DNA from 2 places in the Cupriavidus sp. a3 genome. Region 1 is predicted to be linked to the other one. Evidence: riboswitches for the same ligand, from Rfam matches in the RefSeq annotation. Region 1 holds a riboswitch; the other holds the start of a gene.
The links. Region 1 has a riboswitch for glycine ahead of ACAD63_RS31280 (D-amino acid dehydrogenase). Riboswitches for the same ligand answer to the same signal wherever they lie in the genome.
Positions count from the first base shown of each region.

Region 1 (5,302 bases):
GCGGCCCGAGATCGCGGCCACGCTCAGGCGCCCGAAGGTGAAGATCATCGGCGCCGGTGAATACGTCAAGGGCCAGCTCGGCGGCGAGGTCGACCTGAGCTGGTCGGGCGCGAAGTTTTCCGGCGCGGCCGCGTTCGCTGAAGCCGGCGTGACCCCGGCCGACATCAAGTACGCCTCGATCTACGACAGCTTCACCATCACCGTGCTGATGCAGCTGGAAGACCTGGGCTTCTGCAAGAAGGGCGAAGGCGGCAAGTTCGTGGCCGACGGCAACCTGATCTCGGGCGTCGGCAAGCTGCCGTTCAATACCGATGGCGGTGGCCTGTGCAACAACCACCCGGCCAACCGCGGCGGCATCACCAAGGTGATCGAGGCCGTGCGCCAGCTGCGCGGCGAGGCGCATCCAGCGGTGCAGGTGAAGAACTGCGACCTGGCGCTGGCGCAAGGCACCGGCGGCTACCTGGGCTCGCGCCACGGCAGCGCCACCCTGATCCTCGAGCGCGAATAATGAACGATCGCCGGAGCAACTGACATGACGACCCCGCACACTCCCATGGCCTACAAGGCCCCGGACGAACAGCCCGACAACATCGAATTCTGGCAGGCCGCGCGCGAAGGCCGGCTGCTGGTCAAGCACTGCCAGTCATGCGGCAAGACGCACTGGTATCCGCGCACGCTGTGCCCGTTCTGCATGGGCGATACGGTCTGGAAGACCGCCAGCGGCCGCGGCACCATCTACTCGTACAGCGTCACGCGCAAGGCTGGCCCGCAGGCGTATTGCATTGCCTATGTGACGCTGGACGAGGGCGTGACCATGATGACCCATATCGTCGATTGCGATCTCGATGAGGTGCGCATCGGGCAGAAGGTGAAGGTCAGGTTCGCGCCCAGCGTGGATGGGGCGCCGGTGCCGGTGTTTGCGCCGGCCTGAGCGGTTCACGGCGGGCGATGGCGCTTCACTCCGTGGAGGCTCCCGCCCTCTCCCCCGTACCTCTCCCGCGAGCGGGAGAGGGGCTGGGGGAGAGGGCCAGCGCTGGCAATAGCGAGGCGCTCAACTGGCAATCTCAAGCCTTGGCAAGTCCCAGCGAGCCCACGCCCGAGACTTTCGGCTCAACCAGCGCCTGCGCCACCACCCCCGCCACCATATCCGCCGTCACCGCCGACAGCGTCCAGCCAAGGTGCCCATGCCCGGTGTTGTAGAACACGCACCGGGCCCGCCCCCGCCCAACACGCGGCAGCATATCCGGCAGCATCGGCCGCAGCCCCGCCCACGGCACCACGCTGCGCGTGCTGACGCCGGGGAAGCACTGCTGCACCCATTCCACCAGCGGCCGGATGCGGTCGGCGCGGATGTCGCGGTTGAAGCCGTTGAACTCCGCGGTGCCGGCCACGCGGAAGCGGTCGTCGCCCAGGCGGCTGGTGACCAGCTTGGTTTCATCGTCGAGCAGGCTGACGGTCGGCGCCGCGGTGCGGCTGCCCGCGTCGTTCAGGTTGACGGTGATGGAATAGCCCTTGACCGGATAGATGTTGACGCGGTCGCCCAGCCCGGCGGCCAGCGCGCGGCTGGCGGTGCCGGCGCAGATCACCGCGCCGTCGAAGGTCGAGGTGGCGCTGTCCGCGCCTTCCTGCACGGTCACGCTGGCGCTGCGGCCATCGGTGGTGACCTTGCGCACGTCCTCGCCGTAGCGGCAGTGCACGCCCATGCGCTCGATGGCGGCGGCCAGGCCGCTGGTGAACTTGTGGATGTCGCCGGTCGAATCGCTTTCGGTGAAATAGCCGCCGTAGTAGGTGCCGGCCAGCGTCGGCTCGATCGCGCGCATTTCCGCCGGCGTCACCGCGCGGCGCTCCAGCCCGCCCTGCGCCAGCAGCGCCGAGACGCGGCCCGCGTGCTCGAAGCCCGCCTTGTCGCGATAGATATGCAGGATGCCTTCGCGCTTGTGGTCGAAGTCGATGCCTTCCTGCGCCGCCCACGCGAACAGGTGCTCGCGCGCCGCGATGGCCAGGCGCGCGGTCTCGATGGTGTTGCGGCGGTAATGCGGGATCGAGGCGATGAACTCGGCGAACCAGCTCAGCTTGTGCCAGCTCGGGCGCGGGTTGACCAGCAGCGGGGCGTCGCTGCGCAGCATCCACTTCAGGCCCTTGATGATGGTGGACCAGTGCGTCCACACCTCGGCATTGGAGGCGGATAGCTGCCCGCCGTTGGCGAACGAGGTTTCCATCGCGGCGTAGCGGTGGCGCTCGAACAGGGTGACGGAGAATCCGCGCCGGGCGAGCGCGTAGGCCGTGGTGACACCGGTGATGCCACCGCCGATGACGGCGATTGTCTTCATGATCTGGCAGTCCAGAAACGTCGGGGTGGGAGCCCGCACGCGACATGCGTGGCGGACGCCCCCTCTGTTCCTGACCTGAGAGATTCACGACAGCCGCCGGTGGTGCCCGGGGGTACCGGTGGCGGGGGCCGCTTGCTCCTTCGGTATGCCGGCTGACGATGGCGGCATTCTTCAGAGTGCTGTGACGCGTGATACCGGTCCTTTTGCCTGAGAGTTTCCGGGGCGGTTGCTCCTTCGGCGCTGTCCGCGGCGGCTGCCGCCGGATCAGTCTCTCCCAGCATCACGTTGGCGCGAACGCCAATCCGCGCAAATCTAGAGACAAAGGCCGCAAGTGGATATGCGGGTAAACGCGAATAGAGCCAGTCGTGTTCGCATGGATGGGTCGAGTCGCTTCTTTACCGGCGCGGCGCTATGTCGCACTGCGTCAAGCCGACCCGCCCCCTAGAATGTCAGCACTCGCTACGCGGAGGAAGTGCGCCGTAGCACGAGCCGGATACGGCGCACCGGTCGGGCGAGCCAGAAGAACAGAAAAGGTATTCCAGTGAGAAGAAATCGGATTGCGCTGGCCGCCTCGGCCGCGCTGATGGGCCCCGGCATCGCCGGCGCGCAGCCGGATGAACCCGTCAGCGCGCCGCAGCCCTTGCAGGAAGTCGTGGTCTCGGCGAAGACCGGGCGCGGCGAAACGCCGGCCACGCCGCCCAATACGCCATCGCCCGCCTATGGCATCAGCGCCGCACGCATGGCGGACTTCAACGTGGTCAACACCGAAGACGCGCTCAAGTACGCGCCCAACCTCGCCGTGCGCAAGCGCTTCATCGGCGATATGAACTCGATCATCTCGGTGCGCAGCACTAGCTCGCGCCAGTCGGCGCGCGGGCTGGTCTATGCCGACGGCCTGCTGCTTTCCAACCTGCTGGGCTCCGATTTCACTTTCCCGCCGCGCTGGTCGCTGGTCAACGCCGCCGAGATCGAGCGCGTCGACGTGCTGTATGGCCCGTATTCGGCGCTGTACCCGGGCAATTCGCTGGGCGCGACCGTGCTGATCAGTACGCGCACACCGGAGAAGTTCGAGGGCGATGCCAGCGTGCAGCTATTCACGCAGCGCTTCAACCTGTACGGCACGCACGACAGTTTCAACGGCGTGCACGCCAACGCCTACGTGGGCGACCGCGCCGGGCCGTTCTCGTGGCTGGTCAGCGTCGACCGGCAGGACAGCAAGAGCCAGCCGCTGAGCTTCTACACCGCGGCGCGCTCCAGCGTGCGGGCGACTTCGGCCGACAAGCCCGTGACCGGCGCCTACTTCGACCAGGACCAGACCGGCGCCGACCGCACCGTGATGGGCGTCAACAGCGAGGGCGTCACGCACACCGTGCAGGACCAGCTCAAGCTCAAGCTCGGCTACGACATCACCAATACCCTGCAGGCGCAATTCACCGCCGCCTACTGGCAGCAGGACCGCTCCAGCGCCACCGGCAGCTACCTGCGCGATGCCGACGGCAACGTGGTGTCGAGCGGCCCGGTCAATATCGGCGGCCTCCGCTACGTGATCCCCGCCAACGCGTTTGCGCCGGGCAATGGCGAGGACGCGCGCTGGCTCTACGGCCTGTCGCTGCGCACGCGCAACGAGACCGGGTGGAATTTCTCCGGCGTGGCATCGCTGTTCGATGTCACCAAGGACATCAGCCGCACCGCCAGCACCGCGGGCAATGGCCCGGGCACGGTGACCTATGGCGACGGCACCGGCTGGCGCACGCTCGACCTGAAGGCCGACTACCGCCCGCAGCAGCTCAAGGGCGGCCACTGGGTCACCCTCGGCTACCACTACGACAACTACAGGCTCAGCAACACCACCTACAACACCTCGGACTGGCAGGCCGCCACCATCTCCGCGTTCAACAACGCCTTTGCCGGCAAGACCGAGACGCAGGCGCTGTACGCGCAGGACGCGTGGTACTTCGCCGAGGACTGGAAGCTGATCCCGGGCGTGCGCTGGGAGCACTGGCGCGCCTATGACGGCAGCCGCAGCCAGCCAGGCGTAGATGTCGCCTACCCGGTGCGCAGCGAGTCCAACTGGTCGCCCAAGCTGGCGCTGGAAAAGGCCATCGGTCAGGACTGGCTGGGCCGGCTGTCGCTCGGCCAGGCCTGGCGCTACCCGACCGTCGCCGAGCTGTTCCAGGGCCGCATCACCGGCACCTCGCTGATCAACAACGATCCCAACCTGAAACCGGAGCGCTCCTTCTCGAAGGACCTGACCTTCGAACGCACGGTCGACCGTTCGTACTTCCGCGTGTCGGTGTATGAAGACGACATCCGCGATGCGCTGGTCAGCCAGACCAATACCACGGTGTTCCCCACCGTCACCAGTTTCCAGAACGTGGACCGCGTGCGTACGCGTGGCATCGAGCTTGCCTACGACGGGCGCGACGTGCTGACCAGCGGCTTCGACCTGTCGGCCAGCGGCGCGTACAACCATTCCAAGACGCTGGAGAATGCCAATAACCCGGCATCGGTGGGCAAGTATTTCTATCGCATCCCGCAGTGGCGCGCGAACCTGGTCGGCACCTACCGCTTTACGCCGGCATGGGCCGGCACGCTGGCGATGACCTATTCGGGGCGGCAGTACAATACGCTCGATAACAGCGACGTCAATCCCGACACCTTCGGCGGCACCAGCAGTTTCCTGACCTTCGACGTCAAGGTGACCTACAAGCCCGCCAGGAACGTGCGGCTCGGGCTTGGCATCGACAACCTGACCGACCAGCGTTACTTCGTCTACCACCCGTACCCGGGCCGGACGTTCTACGCCGAGGCCAAGCTTTCCTTCTGAGTGCAGTGACCAGTCCGATCCTGACCATTCCCCTGCAGCGCTTGCCCCGCAGCTTCCGCTTCCTTGCCGCCGGCGTGATCGCCTGCACGGCGTTCGCCGCGATGGCGCAGTCCCATGGCAACCATGCCGGCCACGGTGCGCAAAG
Region 1 is NZ_CP170644.1:2,085,809-2,091,110, reverse strand. Features, by position in the region: gene ACAD63_RS31290 (thiolase domain-containing protein) at 1-508, shown strand, start outside; gene ACAD63_RS31285 (Zn-ribbon domain-containing OB-fold protein) at 533-931, shown strand; gene ACAD63_RS31280 (D-amino acid dehydrogenase) at 1,065-2,330, opposite strand; glycine riboswitch at 2,385-2,515, opposite strand; glycine riboswitch at 2,516-2,617, opposite strand; gene ACAD63_RS31275 (TonB-dependent receptor) at 2,872-5,157, shown strand; gene ACAD63_RS31270 (sialidase family protein) at 5,163-5,302, shown strand, end outside.

Region 2 (5,302 bases), on a different contig from region 1:
ACGTGCGGATATTCCAGCCCCTTGGACGCGTGCAGCGTGGACAGCCGCACGGCGTCGGGATCTTCCTCGCGCCCTTCGAGCATGCTCATCAGCGCCACGGTCTGCGTCAGCTCAAGCAGGTTCTTGCCTTCGCTGCCGAAGCCGTCGGCGTTGTCATAGCCGGTGGCTTCCTCGCCCTCGGCCGCTTCCGGCTTGGTGCCCTTGCGCTTGAGCCATTCGAGGAACTCCAGCGTGTTGGTCCAGCGCGACTGCGCCTGGCGCTCGTCGAAGCTGTCGTACAGGTATGCCTCGTAGTGGATGCCGGCCATCAGGTCGTCGAGCACTTCGGTGGCCGGATCTTTGGCCGCGCGGTCGGCCAGCCGCACCATCGATTCGCAGAACACGCGCAGCGGCTCCAGCTGGCGCGGCTGCAGCTTGCCCTCGATGCCGCCCATCATCGCCGCCTCGAACAACGACACCTTGGCCTGCCCGGCAAACGTGCCCAGCACTTCGAGCGTGGTATTGCCGACGCCGCGGCGCGGCGTGGTGATTGCGCGGATAAAGGCGGGATCGTCGTCGTGATTGGCGATCAGGCGCAGGTAGGCGCAGATGTCCTTGATCTCGGCCTTGTCGAAGAAGCTCTGGCCACCCGACAGCACATAGGGAATGCGCTCGCGCCGCAGGATCTGCTCGAACAGCCGCGCCTGGTGGTTGCCGCGGTACAGGATGGCGTAGTCGCGGAACTGCGCGCGGCGCTCGAACTTGTGCGCCGACAGGCGGAACACCACCGACTCCGCCTCGTGCTCCTCGTCGTTCATCGGGTGGATGGCGATGGGATCGCCCATGCCGTGCTCGCTCCACAGCTTCTTGTCGAAGAGCTTGGGATTGTTGGCGATGACCGCGTTGGCCGCTTCCAGGATGCGCACGGTGGAGCGGTAGTTCTGCTCCAGCTTGATCACCTTGAGGTCGGGGAAGTCGGTCTGCAGCCCGCGCAGGTTGTCCAGCGTGGCGCCGCGCCAGCCGTAGATGGCCTGGTCGTCGTCGCCCACCGCGGTAAAGGCCGGCGCGCGCAGGTGCGAGCCCCCCGCCAGCAGCTTGAGCAGCTGGTACTGGCAGGCGTTGGTGTCCTGGTACTCGTCGACCAGGAAGTAGCGCAGCCGGTTCTGCCACTTGAGCTGTACCGCTTCGTTGCGCGCGAACAGTTCCGCGGGCAAGCGGATCAGGTCGTCGAAATCCACCGCCTGGTACGCGTTCAGCGTGGCGACGTAGTTGCGGTAGACCAGCGCGGCCTGGTGCTCGTCGGCATTGGCCGCCTGCGCGATCGCGGCCTCGGGGTCGACCATGCCGTTCTTCCACAGCGAGATCGTGCTCTGCACGCCGCGGATCAGCTTCTTGTCGGTGGTGCCGAGCTGCTCCTGGATCAGGCCGAAGCAGTCGTCCGAATCCATGATCGAGAACTGCGGCTTCAGGCCGACGTGTTCCGCCTCCATGCGCAGAATCTGCACGCCCAGCGAGTGGAAGGTACAGACTGTGAGCTGCTTGAGCGGGATGCGCTTGCCCTCGCGCGTGGTCTTGCCTTCCATCAGCTTGCCGATGCGTTCCTGCATCTCCTTGGCAGCCTTGTTGGTGAAGGTGACGGCGGCGATATGGCGCGGCTCGAAGCCCTTGTCTTCGATCAGGTGCGCGATCTTCTGCGTGATCACGCGGGTCTTGCCCGAGCCCGCCCCGGCAAGGACGAGGCAGGGTCCGTCCAGATAGCGGACGGCTTCAGATTGGGCGGCGTTGAGGCCGTGGCTCATGCGCGGGAATGCTTGCGGGGGGTGGTCGGGGCGGCGTCGCGCCCTGTACACCACATGGGGCGGCGCCGGACGCAAAGCTAATCATGTTAACACGCTGGGCCGGCCCTGATCAGTCAGCGGGAACCGCTTTTTCCGGGGGCGGGGACGTTACCGAAGTAACACTTGGTAAGTCCCAAAACCGGGCGTCCGGGCCCTCCTCTAACCAGTATGGCGGGATGGCAGACCTGCGTCCCGAACGTACTCAAAGTTACTTTCGGAGCCCATCATGAAAATGCTACGAGCCTTTTCCAAAGCGACGATGGCCGGCATAGCCGTTGCGGCCCTGGCCACCGGCTGTGCCGACATGACACCGAAGCAGCGCAACACGGTCATTGGTGCCGGCGTGGGCGCGGCCGGCGGTGCTGCGTTGACGCACGGTAGTGCCGCAGGCACGCTGGGCGGTGCCGCCCTGGGCGGCGTGGTCGGTAACGTAATGACCGACGACCATCGCCGTTGATAGGGCGAATGGCTGCTGGCGGGGGGCGCCCGCCGCGTTGACAAAGGCAGGGCCCTCCCGTACATTGCGCGCATCCGACCGGGAGAGCGCGCATATCTGCGCCGCCGAAGGGGTATCACCCGAAAACTCTCAGGCACCACGGACCGCTCGGATCGGCATGCAACATGCACACGATGCATGCCGCACTCTGGAGAGCGGCACCCGCCATTCGTGGCGAGCGTGCCCACCGAAGGGGCGCGCGAGGACGGGATTCAACGAATCCGCCTCGTAATCTCTCAGGTATCGAGGACAGAGGGGTCATCCGCCGCAGCGGATTGCTTGGCCATTGGCATAGCGATCGTTGCGGCGGATGGCCCTTTTTTGTTTTCGCAACCCGACATTGCCCCCGAGGATTCCATGACGCTCCAGGCCACGCCCCTCAACGCCATCCACCGCGCCCTCGGCGCCCGCATGGTCGACTTCGGCGGCTGGGACATGCCGGTCAACTACGGCTCCCAGATCGAAGAACACAACGCCGTGCGCACCGACGCCGGCATGTTCGACGTGTCGCACATGTGCGTGGTCGACCTCAGCGGCCCCAATACCCGCGCCTTCCTGCGCGGCCTGCTGGCCAACAACGTCGACAAGCTGCAGACGCCGGGCAAGGCGCTGTACTCGTGCATGCTCGACGAAAAAGGCGGCGTGATCGACGACCTGATCGTCTATTTCTTTGCCGAGGACCGTTTCCGCCTGGTGGTCAACGCCAGCACCGCGGTCGGCGATATCGACTGGATCCGTGCGCGCAACGACGCCACCGGCAGCGGCGTGACCATCACCCCGCGCCGTGAAGATGTTGCGCCCGCGGGCGCGCAGCCGCTGGCGATCGTCGCGGTGCAGGGCCCTAACGCCCGCGCCAAGGTGTGGAGTACCTTCCCGTCGACCCAGCCTTCCGATGCGCTCAAGCCGTTCAACGCTGTCGTGGTGCAGGACCCCGCACTTGGCGAAGTCATGGTCGCGCGCACCGGCTACACCGGCGAAGACGGCTTCGAGCTGGTGGTGCCGGCGGCCAGCGTCGCCGGCCTGTGGGAAAAACTGAATGCCGCGGGCGTGCGCCCGGCCGGCCTGGGCGCGCGCGACACGCTGCGCCTGGAAGCCGGCATGAACCTGTATGGCCAGGACATGGATATCAGCACCTCGCCGCTGGACGCGGGCCTGGCCTGGACCGTCGACCTGCAGAGCGAGCGCGACTTCACCGGCAAGGCGGCACTGGCCGCGGCCGGCTCGCGCCAGCAATTCCTCGGCCTGATCCTGCGCGACAAAGGTGGCGTGCTGCGCGCCCACCAGAAGGTCATCACCGCCGCCGGTGACGGCGAAATCACCAGCGGCACCTTCAGCCCCTCGCTGTCGCAATCGATCGCGTTCGCGCGCCTGCCGCAGGGCGTGAACGTCGGCGACACCGTGCAGGTGGAGATCCGCGACCGCAAACTCAACGCGACTGTGGTTAAACTGCCGTTTGTGCGTAATGGCAAGGCACTCGTGAGCTAAGGGAAACATCCGCTCACCCAACGGTCGCCCTCGCCTGCCGGCAGCGTTGCCGGGCAGGCATCACCCAACAAGAAACAGATCTGAATCCGGAGAACCTTCATGAATTTCCCCGCCGACCTCAAATACACCGAGTCGCATGAGTGGGTGCGCGTCGAAGCCGACGGCACGCTCACCATTGGCATCACCGACCACGCACAGGATGCGCTGGGCGACATCGTCTTCCTGGAACTGCCCGAAGTGGGCAAGTCGGTCGGTGCCGGCGACGCGCTGGCAGTGGTGGAATCGGTGAAGGCCGCTTCCGATATCTACGCCCCGGTGGCCGGCGAAGTGATCGCCGTCAACGAAGCCGCCACGGCCGAGCCGGAAAGCGTCAATGCCAATGCCTTCGACGCCTGGCTGTTCAAGCTCAAGCCGGCCAACAGCGACGACGTCAACGGCCTGATGTCGGCCGACGCGTACAAGGCCAGCGTCGGCGCCTGATCGCCCCGCCGGTCCCGCACCCGGGATCGGCACACAGCATTTGCAGCGCCGCGGCACGGCTGACCACCTGCCGCAGCGCTCCCCACGAGGTTCTTGCCAATGAACGCCCCGCTTCCCATGACCGCCGCCCAAGGTAACCGGCCCACGCTGGCCGAACTGGAGGCGCGCGACGCCTTCGCCGCCCGCCACATCGGCCCCGATACCCCCGAACAGCAGCACATGCTGAAGGTGCTCGGCTACGACAGCCGCGCCGCGCTGATCGATGCCGTGATCCCCGCCGCCATCCGCCGCCGCGACGGCATGCCGATGGGCGAGTTCACCGAGCCGCTGAGCGAGGAAGCCGCACTGGCCAAGCTGCGCGGCCTGGCGCGCAAGAACCGCGTACTGAAGAGCTTTATCGGCCAGGGCTACTACAACACCGTCACGCCCGCGGTCGTGCTGCGCAATATCTTCGAGAACCCGGCCTGGTACACCGCCTACACGCCCTACCAGCCGGAAATCTCGCAAGGCCGCCTGGAAGCGATGCTGAACTTCCAGCAGATGGTCACCGACCTGACCGGGCTGGATATCGCCAACGCGTCGATGCTCGATGAAGGCACCGCTGCCGCCGAAGCGATGACGCTGCTGCAGCGCGTGAACAAGCACGACTCCAGTATCTTCTTCGTCGCCGACGACGTGCTGCCGCAGACGCTGGAAGTGGTGCGAACGCGCGCGCTGCCGCTGGATATCGAAGTGAAGGTCGGCCCCGCCGCCGACGCCGCTGCTGCGGGCGCCTTCGGCGTGCTGCTGCAGTACCCGGGCGTGAACGGCGACATCAATGACTACCGCGCCATCGCCGACGCGGTGCACGCCGCCGGGGGCCTGGTGGTGGCTGCCGCCGACCTGCTGGCGCTGACGCTGATCGCCGCGCCGGGCGAATGGGGTGCCGACGTGGCCGTGGGCAACTCGCAGCGCTTCGGCGTGCCGCTGGGCTTTGGCGGCCCGCACGCCGGCTACATGGCGGTGAAGGATGCGTTCAAGCGCT
Region 2 is NZ_CP170643.1:181,237-186,538, reverse strand. Features, by position in the region: gene ACAD63_RS00745 (UvrD-helicase domain-containing protein) at 1-1,778, opposite strand, end outside; gene ACAD63_RS00740 (glycine zipper 2TM domain-containing protein) at 2,044-2,274, shown strand; glycine riboswitch at 2,344-2,430, shown strand; glycine riboswitch at 2,452-2,576, shown strand; gene gcvT (glycine cleavage system aminomethyltransferase GcvT) at 2,671-3,798, shown strand; gene gcvH (glycine cleavage system protein GcvH) at 3,898-4,278, shown strand; gene gcvP (aminomethyl-transferring glycine dehydrogenase) at 4,378-5,302, shown strand, end outside.
Region 2: another riboswitch for glycine. It lies ahead of gcvT (glycine cleavage system aminomethyltransferase GcvT); the one in region 1 lies ahead of ACAD63_RS31280 (D-amino acid dehydrogenase).